Regions from separate parts of the Psychrobacter sp. DAB_AL32B genome, predicted to be linked through region 1. Evidence: predicted binding sites of a transcription regulator. Region 1 holds the regulator's gene; the other holds the start of a gene.
The links. The regulator PhoB, encoded in region 1, activates phosphate uptake and scavenging genes when phosphate is short. The targets are predictions, from matches to a motif close to TGTCATNAANCTGTCATAA.
Positions count from the first base shown of each region.

Region 2: CAN34_RS07320 (DNA translocase FtsK) is a predicted target of PhoB. The motif match lies at 983-1,001, and genes of this name have one in related genera.

Region 1 covers NZ_NEXU01000027.1:36,058-44,120, forward strand. The annotation lists gene dtd (D-aminoacyl-tRNA deacylase) at 1-435, shown strand, start outside; gene phoB (phosphate regulon transcriptional regulator PhoB) at 584-1,288, shown strand; gene phoR (phosphate regulon sensor histidine kinase PhoR) at 1,384-2,481, shown strand; gene CAN34_RS03590 (M23 family metallopeptidase) at 2,629-3,228, opposite strand; gene CAN34_RS03595 (DUF3820 family protein) at 3,450-4,145, shown strand; gene CAN34_RS03600 (alpha/beta fold hydrolase) at 4,180-5,076, opposite strand; gene CAN34_RS03605 (TIGR00730 family Rossman fold protein) at 5,420-6,097, shown strand; gene CAN34_RS03610 (FAD-dependent oxidoreductase) at 6,262-7,839, opposite strand.
Region 2 covers NZ_NEXU01000063.1:43,143-51,205, reverse strand. The annotation lists gene trxB (thioredoxin-disulfide reductase) at 1-340, opposite strand, end outside; gene CAN34_RS07320 (DNA translocase FtsK) at 1,053-4,436, shown strand; gene CAN34_RS07315 (amidase) at 4,698-6,191, shown strand; gene CAN34_RS07310 (class III extradiol ring-cleavage dioxygenase) at 6,258-7,172, opposite strand; gene rlmH (23S rRNA (pseudouridine(1915)-N(3))-methyltransferase RlmH) at 7,258-7,746, opposite strand; gene CAN34_RS07300 (DUF2147 domain-containing protein) at 8,050-8,063, shown strand, end outside.

The DNA of each region.
Region 1 (8,063 bases):
GTAAATCATGCCAGCGTCAGCGTTGATGACTGCTGCGTTGGCTCTATTCAGCATGGGGTATTGGCATATATTGGTTTGGGTCACGATGATAATCTACAAAGTGCGCAGCGCTTAGTCGATAAAATCCTCACTTATCGTATCTTTGAAAATGATGACGATCCGGCTAAGGCCGGTAAACTGGATAAAAATGTCCAGCAAGTGGCTGGCGGGTTATTATTGGTATCACAATTTACCTTGATGGCAAAAACGGATAAAGGTCGTCGCCCTGATTTTGGCGGCGCGATGGCACCTGATGCGGCACAGGTATTATTTGCACAATTGGTTACTTATGCAAAGACTCAGTATCCCGGCATTGCAACGGGTCAGTTTGGCGCTAATATGCAAGTTGCGAGCGTCAATGATGGACCGCTAAACTTTTTATTAGAAGTAAGTTGAGCGATTAGACTTGATGCCAAATATTAAAATTTTAAAAGTAAATGTCATCAAGCTGTCATAATTAATTCGTTTAATAGGAAGAAGCTAGCGCGTGTGTTTACCGCCTTTTTATAGGATAGATTTTGTCCTCTAACACTGAGAATGCCGTATGTATAATGAGCAAATTTTGATTGTTGAAGATGAACCTGCGATTCGTGAGATGCTCGTCATGACACTAGAGATGGCTGGATTTGAGAGTTTGCAGGCAGCTGACGTCTCAGAGGCGCACCAGCAAGTGGTGGATCACAGACCAGCGCTGATTTTATTGGATTGGATGCTGCCCGGAGATAAAAGTGGCATCGATTTTTGCCGTATGCTTAAAAATGATGCGCTGCTCGCTGAGATACCAGTCATTATGTTGACTGCCAAAAGTGAAGAAGACAGTAAGGTTCATGGTCTTGATGCTGGCGCTGATGACTATATGACCAAGCCTTTTTCTACCCGTGAATTAATCTCAAGAATCAAAGCGGTATTGCGTCGTAGTAGTGCGCTCAGTAGCGATAAGCCTATCGAAATAGGAAAGCTAAGCCTAGACCCCAAAAGCCAGCGTTTCATGGTTGATGATAAAATTATCGATATGGGTCCGACAGAATATCGCTTATTGGCATTTTTTATGAGTCATCCAGAGCGTGCTTATACGCGAGCACAGTTGCTAGATCAAGTATGGGGCGGCAATGTTTATATTGAAGATAGAACCATTGATGTACATATTCGGCGTTTACGAAAATTACTACACCCTTATGATTGTAATACGTTGATCCAAACGGTACGCGGTACGGGTTATCGATTTTCTAGTCTGGTTGAATCCATTTAATTCACTATAAAAGTGCCATCTAATAAAAAATTGAATAACAATCGAAGCTGACCTAATGCAGCTAATAGTAGTAAATCTAATTGATGAGAATGATAATGCCGACCGAAAATAATCAACAAGGCAAATTAGAGCCAATCTCCCAGCACAATACAACCGATCAGCTGAAAAAAATTAGAAGCGCTCTACTAGCATTACGAGATGCAGTAATTTTGCTCAATGACGATGATGGTCTAGAGTGGTGGAATCAGGCGGCAGAAGATTTATTGTTATTGCAAGCAGCTGATAAGGGCAAGCACATCTTTGATTTTATTAGGGTGCCTGAGTTTCGTCAATATTATCAAGCGGCCACGACGCCTAATGATGGCGATGGCGTTCATGATGGTGTGCATATGGTGTCGTGGCGAGATCCTAATCGCTATTTAAAGTGTGAGCTCACGCCTTTTGGTGACGAAAAACTACTGATTATTTATGATGTGACGCGCTTGCATAACTTGGAAGAAATGCGCCGCGACTTTGTGGCGAATGTTTCGCACGAGTTACGTACACCATTGACCGTGATGATGGGTTATCTAGAGAATTTCTCAGATCAGCCAGATATGCCAGCGCATTGGCGACGTGGTTTTGAGTTGATGAGCCAGCAGACGGCTCGTATGAATAGAGTGGTGAATGACTTATTGTTGTTATCTCGAATTGAAATCGAAGAGACGCACGAGCTCAATTATATCGATATGACCAAGCTGCTTACGCATGTTTATGATGATGCGCAAGCCTATAATCAAGAATATGGGCATACCATTCACTTGCAGATAGATACTTATGACGGGCTACAAGGCTCAGAGATGTACCTAAATAGTGCGTTATCCAATCTGGTGATTAATGCCGTTAAATATACGCCAAAGGGCGGCAATATAGCTATTAGCTGGACCAAGACAGCAGAAGGTTGCCGGTTTGCCGTCGAAGATAATGGGATTGGTATTGCCCCTGAGCACATCGCGCGTTTGACTGAGCGCTTTTATCGTATCGATAAAGGTCGTAGCCGTGCCACAGGCGGTACGGGACTGGGACTAGCAATTGTAAAACATGTCTTATATCAGCATGAGGCCAACTTGCAAATTGAGTCAGTAGAAGGGGTAGGCTCAACCTTTAGCATGGTGTTTCCAGCTGCTCATGTGCGATCTGCATCTATAAGTTGACGACAAAACGGCCTTCTTGACAGGGATGAATAGCGTACTGCAAATCCAGTAAAGATATTTGCTTTGTCGTTAATTTTTGCGTTGTCTGGGACACAGTGCTGATAAATCAACACGACCTAATGTTGATTGATAAATTTCTCAAATAGCCTAATTTTTTTGCAAAAGTGGGTAAGGATTCACCGCGCTGCCATTAATATAAATCCCATAATGGACATGCGGCGGCGTGCCTTTGGCGTTGCCACTATCACCAACATAACCGATGATATCGCCTGCATTGACCCAGTCATTGGGAGAGATGTCAGCATAGTCTTCTAAATGCGCATAATAATGTCCTGCACCGCCCGGTCCCACGACCACCACTACACGCCCACCCAATCTATCGTCTCCAACCTTGCTGACGATACCTTGTGTCGTTGCTTGTATCGGCGTACCTCGATCTGCAAAAATATCAATCCCTTCATGGGAGCGTCCTTGGCTACGCGCAGCGCCCCAAGTATCCGTCAGATGCTGCTTTGGCAGCGGACTGGGTAAGCTGTTTTCGGTCGGCGGTTCTTGTTGTAACAGACTTAGCTGCTGCCATTTTGCCAGCACAAATGACTGTGTTTGTTGGCTGATACTTGGTACGAGTTTATCGAATACAAATAACAGCGCTAATAGCACAGCAGCCTTAATCAGCACCTTTAGCACACGGCTTAACAATGTTGGTTGTGCTGGTCGTGGTGGTTGGTTTTCTTCATTTGGTCGCATCGACGTCTCTTAAACTTATTGTGTTGTTTTAACTAATATTATATTGATCTTGTCCTTTAACGTTTGTATAGCATTGTTATATCTGGTTTTTATCCCCATAAATATAAATACAGTAACTATAACTATAACTATAACCCCTCTAATAGAGCGCTTCTTTTAGACTATTAAGGCGGGTATTAATGGCCAATTTTTTATGAATGACTTTCTATGACTGATTTTTTATGATAAATCTTAATACTGCACTTATTATCGATACCGAAACCGATCAAGGTCGTGATCCACGACCTATCCAAGTGGCAACTATTAACGTAGCTACTGGTTTCGAGTGGATGAAATACTTTAATAGTGGTCGCTCGATATCACCCGTCGTGATTAGAATTCATGGTATCACCGATGATGATGTGGCTGGGCTTGAGCGTTTTGAATTGGATGAATTTGAATTACCGGAATATTTAATTGGTCACAACGTACGTTTTGATTGGCGTGTTATTGGCAGTCCATCGGCCAAGCTGATTTGTACTGTTAGGCTGGCGCGCGTTGCCTTTCCCGAATGGAGCGCTTATGGTCAATCTAAGTGTATTGAGCTATTATTGGGCAAGGGTGAGGCGAGTAGGATGACGATTGCGGCTCATGACGCGTTAGGTGATGCGCGCATGTGTTATTTGCTCTATCAGGCTTGTTGCGAGCGTTTAGAGATTGCGCCGACTGATTTTGTGGCTGCCCATGCTATCGCCAACAAAGCCAATCCTGTGAGTAAAATGCCCTTTGGTAAATATAAAGGACAGCTGATTAAAGAGGTGCCCATCAGCTATGTTAAATGGATGCTCGGTAACATCCATAATATGCAGCCGTCACTTTATTCTGCATTGACTAAGCGTATCAAGGCAGAAGCGGAGGCGGTAAACTCGACAGATTAAATAGCTTGATTTGGCGTTAAATGGAATGTTGAATCTATTGCTGCTTGTTCAACCAATCAACGGCCATTTGCCACAGCTCAGGTGCTTTGGCATTGGTTCTACTACTAAAATAACGCATATGACCGATACTTTTTAGGCCAAAGTCTGTAGGGGCAAAAAAGCGCTTTTCTACCGGCATCTGCGTAAAGACGCGAATCATATCATCCATATTTTTGCTGTTGGCAATTTCATCATCGCTAAAACCTAGCCACAATGCTGGCATGTCAATCTCATCATAAAAATGGCGATGTATGCTTTTTCCAAACGCCGTCTTGATATAACCTGCGCCATTACACCACTCGCGCCATTGACGAGCAACGCCACGTGGTAGCGGTTCGCCCATGCCGATTTTATCCGAAGGCGTATAACCTAAGGCCAAGTTCGTGAGTGGAATAAAAGCATCCATAAAACCCATTGCCTTGAGCTTATAAGGCATGTCCATATTTTTAATACGACCTGATGAGCAGGCAACATTAAATACTGAGGCGATAGCTTTATAATTGGGCATCAAACCAATCAGCTGACCACCCGCGCTATGACCAATTAAGTGGTAAGTGGCATGGGTAAACTCGTCCTGCAAAGCATCGAGGACGGCTGGCATGTCATGACGGCCCCAGCTGATTAAAGAAGCATCACATTTTGCCAAATCGCATGAAAGCGACTCACCGATACCTTCGTTATCAAAAGTCAGCACACCAAAGCCACGCTCTGCCAAATAAGTGGCAAAATTATGATAAAACTGACGTTTGATACCTGTTGCGGGTGCTATCATGAGCGCTATTTTTACTTCATTTTTAGGGCGATATACGGTCGCCGCCAATGCTTGATTGCGATCAGTCATTATGCTTAATGAGTAAGTGTCTATTTGAGTATTGGTAGAGGTGCTTTCCATGGTTGAACCTTAATATATTTTTGTCGTTTTTATGAGCGAGCTTTATTGGTAAATAAAAAGTGTTAATTTGCCATAAGCTGCCAATGTGTAGCCTTAAAAATGTAGTAATTGCGTAGTGATAAATCGTTGCTACCGCGTGATAGCATTGCTTATGTTAAAATAAATCTCAGTAGGGAAGGCGTTCAAATATGACTTCTAAGTTCTATTGCAGTTTATCTTGCATAATATTATCCATAAAGACTCGACTGAATCGCTACTTAAAATATTCAATACGTACGAATAAAGATGCTTTAATAAACAAGTTCTCAATAAAAACAATCGATGTGAAAATTAAGGAAGCTATATGCAAATGAAAATTAACAATCACACTTATGAAGTTATTACTAGCCAAGATATTACTCATATTGAAAAAGCAGTGGATAAATCAATGCTTACCATGCCATTAGTAGCGGTGTACTGCGGTTCACGCTTGGGCAATAATGAAGTATATGAGCAGGCAGCACGCGAGCTTGGTAGTGCTTTGGCAGACAACGGTATGGGTCTGGTTTATGGCGGTGCGAGTATCGGTTTGATGGGTGCGGTCGCGGACGAGGTTATTCGAGGCGGTGCACAAGCAGTCGGTGTGATTCCAACCTTTATGCTAAAGCATGAGATTGCCCATGAGCAGCTGACTCGCCTACATTTGACCGACACTATGCACACGCGTAAAACAGTGATGGCAGAATATGCTGATGCCTTTATCACCTTGCCGGGCGGGCTTGGAACATTAGAAGAAATTATGGAAATTGCTACATGGCGCCAGTTGTATCAGCATGAAAAACCGATGATTATTCTTAATATCAATGGTTTTTATGATCGTATGATTGAGCATTTAAAATATACCGCTGAACAAGGTTTTATGAAGCGAGAAGATCTTGAGCGTTTGGTGGTTTGTAATACGATTAATGACGCCATTGACCTGCTAAAGACACTGGTAAAAATAGATGACGCTGTCAACACTGAAAAAATGGTTGGCAACTAAAGGCTAGCGTAAGGGGTATTTATGACAGTATCTTGAAAGAAAATAGCTTTATATAACAAAGGAGAGAATGGCTAATAATGAGCCATTCTCTCCTTTTTTTTGATTAATTTTTAGAACAGCTCGTGACTAATGCTATTGCTAAAAAGCTATTAATCACTGGTAAGTTACTGCATCTCAGTGACGTTTAAATCATCTAGAGTCATCTCGCAAATACCGTGATTCACGCCCGCCATCGCCAGCGGAAAACCGCGTTCTTCAGCCAAGGTACAGGCAAGTGTATCAATAGTTATACTATCGTTGTGCGCTAGATACGCCCACTTATGAGCATAACGATTCCGATTTTCTTGCGTATCATAATCAAGCAAACCAAGCTCCGTCAACTCATCGACAATTTGATCCGCCGCTATCAAAGTCGATGACGCTTTGACATTTTCAGCGCGCGCATAGCGTATATTAGAATATAGACTCACATCGGCGACACGTAAGGTATCGTCTTCACCGGGAATTTGTTGCCCACCATATAAGGCATTACCAACGGTACGCGCACTATGGAAGGTTGGTACAAACTCAGCCACATAATCAATGGCTTGCTGGCTACGCGCTTGTAGAGGCGCTTTATCCCAGCCATCTTCGATATAGTGTACATATTGTTGCGGCAATTTAGGTTGGGCGCTGTCTTTACTGGAAGCGACCAATCCATCATCGAACAGCGTGATAAATTTACTCATGCCATGTATCTGAAAATAGCCACCCGGATAAGGGGTTAGCTGCGCCATACCTTCTGGTGTACCGCGATTGCCATAGACGATAATCTCTGGTATCTGTCCGCCAGTGTCACCCCAGTGGGTAATATAAGAGGATTTAAACTCGACCATGCGTGTGACTTTTACACCGACCATATCGTCGATCACACCAGTACGAAAGCCACAAGCATTGATTAAGTAATCCACTTCGATAGATTCAAATTCGCCATTAGATTCAGATTCAAGTTCGGAACTGGCAGCTTGCTGATAATCAATACGCCATTTAGTAACATGATGATCAGCGTTTGAGCAATTTTCACAATCGACAGGCATCACTTGCTTAACCTGAGTGTCAGTAAAGATATGGGCATGCTCATAACCTTCTAACGCCAATTGTGCAGAGGCAGCCAAGCGAAAAATATTCCAACCGTATTCTTGTACGACAATAAGTGGAAATTTGACTTTATTCAAATCCAGATATTTCGCGACCGGTATCATCCACTCGTCAGCCGTATGTGGTACTGCAACTTGTTCACGCTCAGACAGCTCAATTAGCTGTTCATGATTATATAATTGATAATAATTTTCAGGTTCGCCCAGTACTTTGTTATTAGCATCTTCGGCGATAAGCTTGCGATAAGCATCGGTCAATATGTCGAGACGCGGCAGCAAATCTTGTGGCAAACCTTCATCGCGAGTCGGAACGGCAAATACCGTTGGGCGTACATCGATGGTATGAGGGTAAAGACGCAAAATATCGATGCATTGTTTGAGCAGCGCGACGCAGTCTTCGTCAGGAATTTCACGGTATAAATTGCCACCAGCATGCAAATGGCACATCGGTGGACCATCGATTAATGATTTGTTTTTTTCAAAAACATAAGTCTCAAGCCCTAACGCCGCAAGGCGAATAGCGATGGTTGCCCCTGCCGTACCACCACCGAGAATACCGACGCGTTTGGTGGAATGCGCTTGATTTATCATAAAAGAGTGAGTCATTTTCGTGTTCATATCCTTAATAGCATTTGCATCAAGTGTTACTTAAAATGGTACTTGGCATATTCATTAGGTGGCTTATGCATATTGATATGCGTGCAGAGTCAGTCAAGTTCAACCGTCATATTAGGCCGCAATGGTCATATTCTCCATTGTGTAGTAATTCTTAATTTTCATAGTCTTATTGTACGAAAAACTACAACTAATATGATGGCAAATACGTAAGT
Region 2 (8,063 bases), on a different contig from region 1:
TTAATGCATCACAAGTGTAGTTGCCATTATTACCAGTCAGCTCAAAAGGGCGTACATTTAAATTAACTTCATTAATATGGTCATAAACCAGTTCTGTACCAAAGCGTTCGGCATGGGCTTTCATACGATCCATGAGCGCAGGACCCGTTAAATCATGTGCATCACCCGGCCAGTTATCGACTTCGGTGGTGGTCGTGAGCTGTCCGCCGACTTCCATGCCCGTAACCATAACAGGCTTTAAATTGGCACGCGCCGCATAGACCGCTGCCGAATATCCGGCAGGACCTGAACCTAAAATAATCAATTTTTCGTGGCGTGGAGCAGTATTATCAGTTGCCATAAGATTTCCTTGCTAGAGCAATAAAAGTGAAAAGGTTCAACGTTAAAATAATAAGTAGATATTATAAGTATTATAAAAGATAAGCGTAAAAATGACGACGTATCTGGTTTTTATCGTTGCTATGTGATAATAACATAAGGGCTAAGAGCAAAAAGTGCAAGTTTGCTAAAACAAATATGGGTATCATTAGAACTAAAGCATCTGACGCTTGAGATTTTAGTGGAAAAAGTGAGTTTATATTCAAATATAGTCATGGGAAAGTAATATTGATATATCACGTACTGCTAGTATGAATTTTTCTTGCTTGCTGTGCCTACGCAGACAGAGGCTACAAAAAATTTATACCAGCAGTACTGTAGCGTTGTTAAAGTATTCTGACTATGTTTTACTGCAAAAAATACACGCATCCTTTTTTAATAGATGCATTCTCAACTAAATTACTGCTAGATTGATTTTCTTATACTCTTTATTTATAAGACGGTCGCCACGGCAGCTATGTATTTGTTATTATAAGAAGTTGTATGCTGAGCACAAAATAAAAACAGTAACGCGTTTAATATTTTACGGTAATATTTTAGATACAGTTTTCGTATCATTACGCCGCATCAGTAGTAACCTATTGCAGCAGTCTTTATCAGGAATTTATGTCAGCATGATTAAGCTTAATCATGAGTTGGCGACCATTTAGTATTAACAACAAGGCAGATCTTACGTGATATCAGCACCACTTATTGATTATTTAAAAAAGGGCATATTTACCCTACTTGGGTCAATACTAGCGGTTTACTTGTTTGTCATTTTAATGACTTATACGGGTAATGATCCTAGCTGGTCGCACATCAGTAGTGATATGACTGCGATTAATAATATGGGCGGCGAGACGGGTGCTTGGCTATCAGATTTGCTCTACAGCTTTTTTGGTTTTGGCGCGTGGTGGTTGTTGGCGTTTTTGGTTTATGAATCTATCCTGATTTGGTGGGATAACAAACCAACATTTTGGCTACTACGCTTGGTTGCTTATGTGTTTTTAATATTAAGTGCCAGCGCCTTATTTGCGCAAGTGATTGCCTTGGTGCAGCAGGTAGCGGATCCCATGACGTCAGGTCTCAAGGGTGTTGCTGGCGGTATTATCGGTCTTGAACTACAAGCGCGGCTGGCTCAGCTGTTATCGCAGTGGGGGAGTGTGACGTTTTTGACAGTGTTTGTCATTATTACGGCCACGTTTGCTTTTAATATCCATTGGCTGACGATTTATGAAAAAATTAAGTCATGGTCGTGGCTTGGCTCTGGTATCAGAAACCAAGATAGTGAGTTTGATCATAGTCAAACATCACAAGAAGCCGATGCTGTCCAACAGGATGTTAATGTTAATGACACTGTGATAGCTGAAAAAAACCAGCAACAATATGAGCAGTTACCGCTTGAGTTACAAGCGGCTGACCACGCTGGTAATAGGGAAAATGGAAGTAGAAGTGGTCGTTTCAGTAATGTTTTGACAGATTTTTTATCGACTTCAGGACTGGGTGCTGGCGTAAAAGCCTCTATGATAGCAGCGGCACAAGCAGCAAGTGATAGTGCAAGACGGGATGAGCAATTACAAACGGCTGCCACCATGGCTAGTAATGCCACCATCTCTAATATCAATCAAGCATCGACGCCTGTTGCAAATGCTCCAATAACACCGGTAAGAAAAGTTGAACCGAGTTTTGCATGGAACGATGCCAATACTGTCGATGATTTGTTGGCGAATGAGATGAATATGGGGCAGGATACGATACCTTATGATTCTTCTGCTATAAACGCGCCACGTTCAGATGAATCTGCCGCTGACTTTTTTGATAGCTCAAATATAGACGTTTCTGATGCAGAGACGGATAGTAAAGAACTTTCAACGACAAATATATCGTCTACTCAACCTGCTTTTGATACCAATCAAGAGAGTGTTCAGTTGCCTAACGAATCACAAGTCAATCCATTATTAAATGCCGAACATCATACGGACACTGATATTTCTGATTCAGTTGACACTGTTGACACCTTAGTGGATGCATGGTTAGCAGAACATGCAGCAGTGCCTTCAGCTACTGAACTAGGTAAAGAGGAAGAAGCGCCAATATTAGAGACGGTATTTGCGCCTACTGTAGAGGTATCTGATAATTTAGTGAATGACTCAGTTAATAAACCTGCTGATGACTTTTCTAATGAATGGTCTGTTGAAAAACCTGAGTTCTCAAATGACTTGGAATCCTCTTCTATAGCAGGTATGGCCAGTGCGTCAAAAGTGGTAAATGTGATTGCGCCAGCTTTCGAAACCACTGATATGACGCCAACCAATACCCCGCCTGCTAACCCTAAGCTACCGCCTACGGTAGAAACTAGCGCTTCAATGCCAGATATCAAGCTCAATATCGAGCCAGATAATCAACTGACAACAGCTACGAAGCCAACGGTAAGCTTTGCGGTGCCAGAAGGCGATAGCAGCAATCATATTACCGATATGATGCCGGAAGACGATAGCGTTGAAGATAGTAATGCGCCCGTTATGCCGCATATTAGTGATGATATTGCGTTCAGCCAAAAATCACGATCGATGCAAACGGCTGCTTATCGTAGCAGTCTGTCGCCGATTCCAGAGATGTCTATTTTAGATAAGCCAGATCCCAATCGTCAGCCAAGCTATACGCTTGCTGAGCTTGAACAATTATCAGAGCTTTTGGAGATTAAGTTACAAGAGTTTAATGTAAAAGCAAACGTCGTCAATGCGATTCCAGGCCCTGTGGTGACCCGCTTTGAAGTAGACCTAGCTCCTGGGATAAAAGCCAGCAAGGTCACGGGAATTTCACGCGATTTGGCGCGTTCATTATCAATGGCATCCTTACGTGTGGTCGAAGTGATTCCCGGTAAACCCTATATTGGCATTGAAGTGCCCAATAAACAGCGCGAAATGGTGCGCTTGATTGAGCTATTAGATACCGAAAAATTTAAAGATCCTAAAGCGCAAATTAGTATGGCGATGGGTAAAGATATTGGTGGTAAAGCTATTATTACTGATCTTGCACGAGCGCCCCATATGTTGGTTGCTGGTACGACAGGCTCTGGTAAATCAGTCTTGGTCAACGCGATGTTACTATCGATGCTGCTTAAATATACGCCAAACGAGCTGCGGATGATTCTTATCGATCCTAAGCAGCTTGAGCTTGCCAACTATAATGATATTCCACATCTACTGACGCCAGTCGTGACCGATATGACCGAAGCTGCCAGTGCTTTGTCATGGTGCGTCGCAGAGATGGAACGCCGTTATCAGCTCATGAGTTTATTAAAAGTCCGTAAGCTGAATGAGTTTAACAAAAAAGTTATTGCTGCTGAAAAATCAGGTAATCCCATGCTTGACCCATTATGGCGACCCAATGACAGCGTGAGTATTAGTCAAGCACCTAAGCTTAAAACATTACCCATGATTGTCATCGTCGCCGATGAATTTGCCGATATGATTATGCAGGTTGGTAAGCAAGCTGAAGAATTAATTACACGCTTGGCGCAAAAATCGCGGGCAGCAGGGATTCATTTGATACTAGCGACTCAGCGCCCGTCAGTCGATGTCATTACCGGTTTGATTAAAGCCAATATTCCAGTACGAGCGGCGCTACGAGTGAACTCAAAAGTGGATTCGCGCACTATTTTGGATAGTGGTGGCGCAGAAGATATGCTTGGTAATGGTGATATGTTGTTCTTAGGGCCCGGACAGATTGAACCGGATCGTGTCCATGGTGCCTATGTCAGCGATGAAGAGGTCAATAGTGTCTGTGATGCATGGCGTGAGCGCGGTGCACCTGATTATATTGATAATATGGCTGGCAATTTTGAGTTGTCTAGTCCCGGTGGCGGCAGTAGTGCCAGCGCCTCTGGTGAAGATGATGATCTTTATAATGAAGCCGTTGGTTTTATTATGGAGACACGTAAAGTTTCTGCTTCTAGTATCCAGCGTAAATTCAGCATTGGTTACAACCGTGCCGCGCGAATTGTAGATTCAATGGAGGATGCTGGACTGGTCAGCTCGATGGGTAAAAGTGGTAAACGTGAGCTACTAATGTAAAAATATAAAGCTTAATTCAATGATAAAAAAGCGAGTTACTAAATAAAGTAGCTCGCTTTTTTATTATTGGAATATATGTGGTCATTTACGATTACATCCATTATTAATAATAGACACTTATGTTTTCAAATGACCAATGAGTTTGTTTATCCATCATAAGCAATGATTTTTTATACTAAACTGGTAATTGATTATGAGACAGATAAGCATAAGATTTAAAAAATAAACCTTAATTCAGTCACTCTCCAAGGAAGGTCGGTTATGTTTAAAGAATACACCCAATACGATGCGTTAGCGCTAGCAGCCTTAGTCAATGCAGGGGAAGTCAGCGCTAAAGAGTTGCTTGATGCGGCAGTCGATCAAGCCAATCAGCTCAATCCTAAATTGAACGCTATTATTCATCGTTTTGACGAGCGTGCTTATGATGCGGCGCAGGCAGGACTGCCAGCCGGTGTATTTAACGGCGTCCCTTATTTATTAAAAGACTTATCTTTTAGCTTCGCTGATGAACCTCTCACCATGGGCAGCCGTAGTGTCAGTATTATATCAAAAAGCGATAACGAAATCGTCAAGCGTATGAAAGCCACGGGTGTGAACACTTTTGGTAAAACCAATACCCCAGAATTTGGCTTGATTATCACCACTGAACCAAAAGCGCATGGCGTGACTCACAATCCTTTTAAGAAAGGTTATAGCTCTGGTGGTTCATCGGGTGGTAGTGCGGCGGCAGTGGCAAGCGGTATCGTACCGATGGCAGGCGCTGGTGATGGTGGTGGCTCTATTCGTTTTCCTGCCGCGTGGTGTGGTACATTTGGACTTAAACCCAGTCGTGGTCGCAACCCAATGGGTCCCTTATTTGGCGAAGGCTGGGAAGGGGCAGTGGCAGATCATGTGATTACGCGTAGCGTGCGCGATAGTGCCGCCATGCTTGACGCTACAAGCGGTGCAGAGATCGGTGCGCCTTATATTATTGCGCCACCAGATAGAACCTTTCTAGAGGCCGCAATGCGCGCGCCAAGGCAATTAACCATCGCCTTGCATCAACAGCCGTTGGTCGCTAACACTGTGGTCGATAAAGAAGTACTTGCCGTATTAGAGCAGACGGCTAAACAACTGGAAGCCATGGGGCATCGTGTGGTGCCTGCTGAACCTAATATTAATATTGAACAGTTTTGGCATGATTTTTTAGTGGTAGTCTGTGCGCATACTGCTTTTACCATCGATAATATCGAGCGTTGCCACGGTGCACAGCACATACAAAATCTTGAGCCGCAAACGTATAATATGACGCTGCTTGGACGTTCATTATCTGCCGTTGATTTGGCTCATGCTAAGCATGGCTGGCATGATAGCCAATATCAAACCGGTCTGTTGCTCGAAACCTACGATATGATTTTGTGCCCAACCGTCCCGACACCGGCAGTGAAACATGGCGTACTACCACCAAGTCGGATGGATGAGATGCTTATGCGTAGTGCGGGTTTGCTAAACAAAGGCATTGATATGGGTAAATATGCCTTTAGTTCGGGAATGATTGAAAAGTTAAGCTCGCCAGTACTAGGAAAAATGGGCTTTACTTTATTGGGTAATATTACTGGACTACCGGCTATGTCATTGCCCGTCGGAATGAGCAAAAAAGGCCTACCAATTGGTATGCAGCTGATTGGGCGCATGAATGATGAAACGACGTTGTTGAGTGTCGCTGGAGAGATGGAGCGCGCCGGTTTATTTACCAAACTTGCTTTTGAGATGTAGTTTTATATGCCTGTCCATATCTGTCTGACGCTTTATATCTATTGCTTTTGCTTTGATTCAATTCTTTTAATCAAAGCGATAGATATCCATGCCCAAACTATGGTGCGCCATACTTTGGTGGACGACAGATACGCGCTGACCAGCACCTAAAGCAAAAAATAGTGGCAGTAGATGCTCATCGCTTGGATGTATATCCTTGTAGTCAGGGTATTGCTGCCAGTCTAGAGCGCTAGGAATGTCTGTTTTTAGCTGTTGTAGTAACCAGACTTTAAAGTTTTTTGCGGTTTGATCAATACTTTCTGCTTGCCAGCGTAGCGCCTGTAAATTATGCGTAATATTCCCTGAGCCAATAATCAGAATTTGCTCATGGCGTAGCTGTGCTAATTGTGCGCCCAATTGATAGCAGGCGATACTGTCATAATAGTGTGGCAAGGATATTTGTACTATAGGAATATCGGCCTGCGGATACAGGTGTAAAAGTGGTGCCCATACGCCATGGTCGCTGACACGCAAGGGATTAACCCTACAAACAATACCGCGCGCGCTCAGTTGCTGCGCCAGCGTCTCGGCAAGTGCTGGGTGACCAGCAGCAGGATATTGAAGCTCATACAGCTCAGGGGTAAAGCCTGAAAAGTCATGCCAAGTCTTTGGCTGCGGATTACTACTGATTTCAAGTTTGGCCGATTGCCAATGCGCAGACATAATGACGATAGCGCGGGGCTTAGGTAGGTTTTGACCTATACGTGCCAGCGCGCTTGTCGTGGCTGATTGTTCGATAGCGAGCGTCGGAGCACCATGCGAGATAAATAGCGCAGGTAGTTTCGGTCGTTTCGCTGCACTCGATATAGTCGGCGCGTCTGCCCAAGCCGCCGCCGCTGTGATTGGCGTCGATATTAGTGGCGTAGACAAATCGTCACGACTGTCATCGCGTTGCTGATTGGCACTTTGAGCATTAGGTGTTGCAGGTTTAGGATATCTCATGTTGCATTTATTAGGGCACGCGCCCAGTTTTCAATCTGTTTATCATTGTGATTAATAATGATGGTTTTATATCAAGTAATTGGTTTTAATTACCACGGTGATAAGGATGATTATGATTGATACTCATCGCTCGATATAGCTGCTCCATGAGCACAACCCGTACTAAAGGATGCGGTAGCGTAAGCGCTGATAATGACCATTTCACATCTGCTTTTGCTAATACCTCTGGTGATACACCGTCGGCACCACCGATGATCAAGGCAATATCATCACCTTGCTGCATGCCATCAGCCAGTTTGTCTGCCAAATCTTCAGTGGAAAGCATTTTACCTTTCACATCCAATACCCATAATTGCTCACGTCCTCCAGCAGCATGAGCGGCTAATATTGCCAGACCTTCTTGCTCACGGTATTGAGCCAAATTGGCATCCGAAGGGTTTTTAGCGCGTTTTGCCGCAGCAATTTCAACAATTTCTGTACTGAGCATCGGCTGGATACGTTTGTAGTATTCATCAAAACCAGTTTGTACCCATTTTGGCATTTTATTACCAACGGTCAATATTCTTACTTTCATAGTGTGTACCATTTCAATAGATGATTAATTGTAACAAAAAAATTCTGCGCTTAAGGTAATGTAACAAACGAACCTTTTACAAAGCCAGATTTTGTGCTTTACTAGCATTCGACAAACAGTTGTTCTTTAATTTCTATTTTATTAAAGATTGCCTTTCTAGAAGTTGTTCTCTTAAAGACTACTTGCTTAAAAAGAGTTCAAGAAAGTGAGGTGTTTCTTAAGGAGATAAGGAACAACAGTATGATGTCTTTATAATAAACCAAAAGCTAGCTTGAAACATTTTTTAAGCGAAAGGAGTCGTTCATGAATCGTACTAT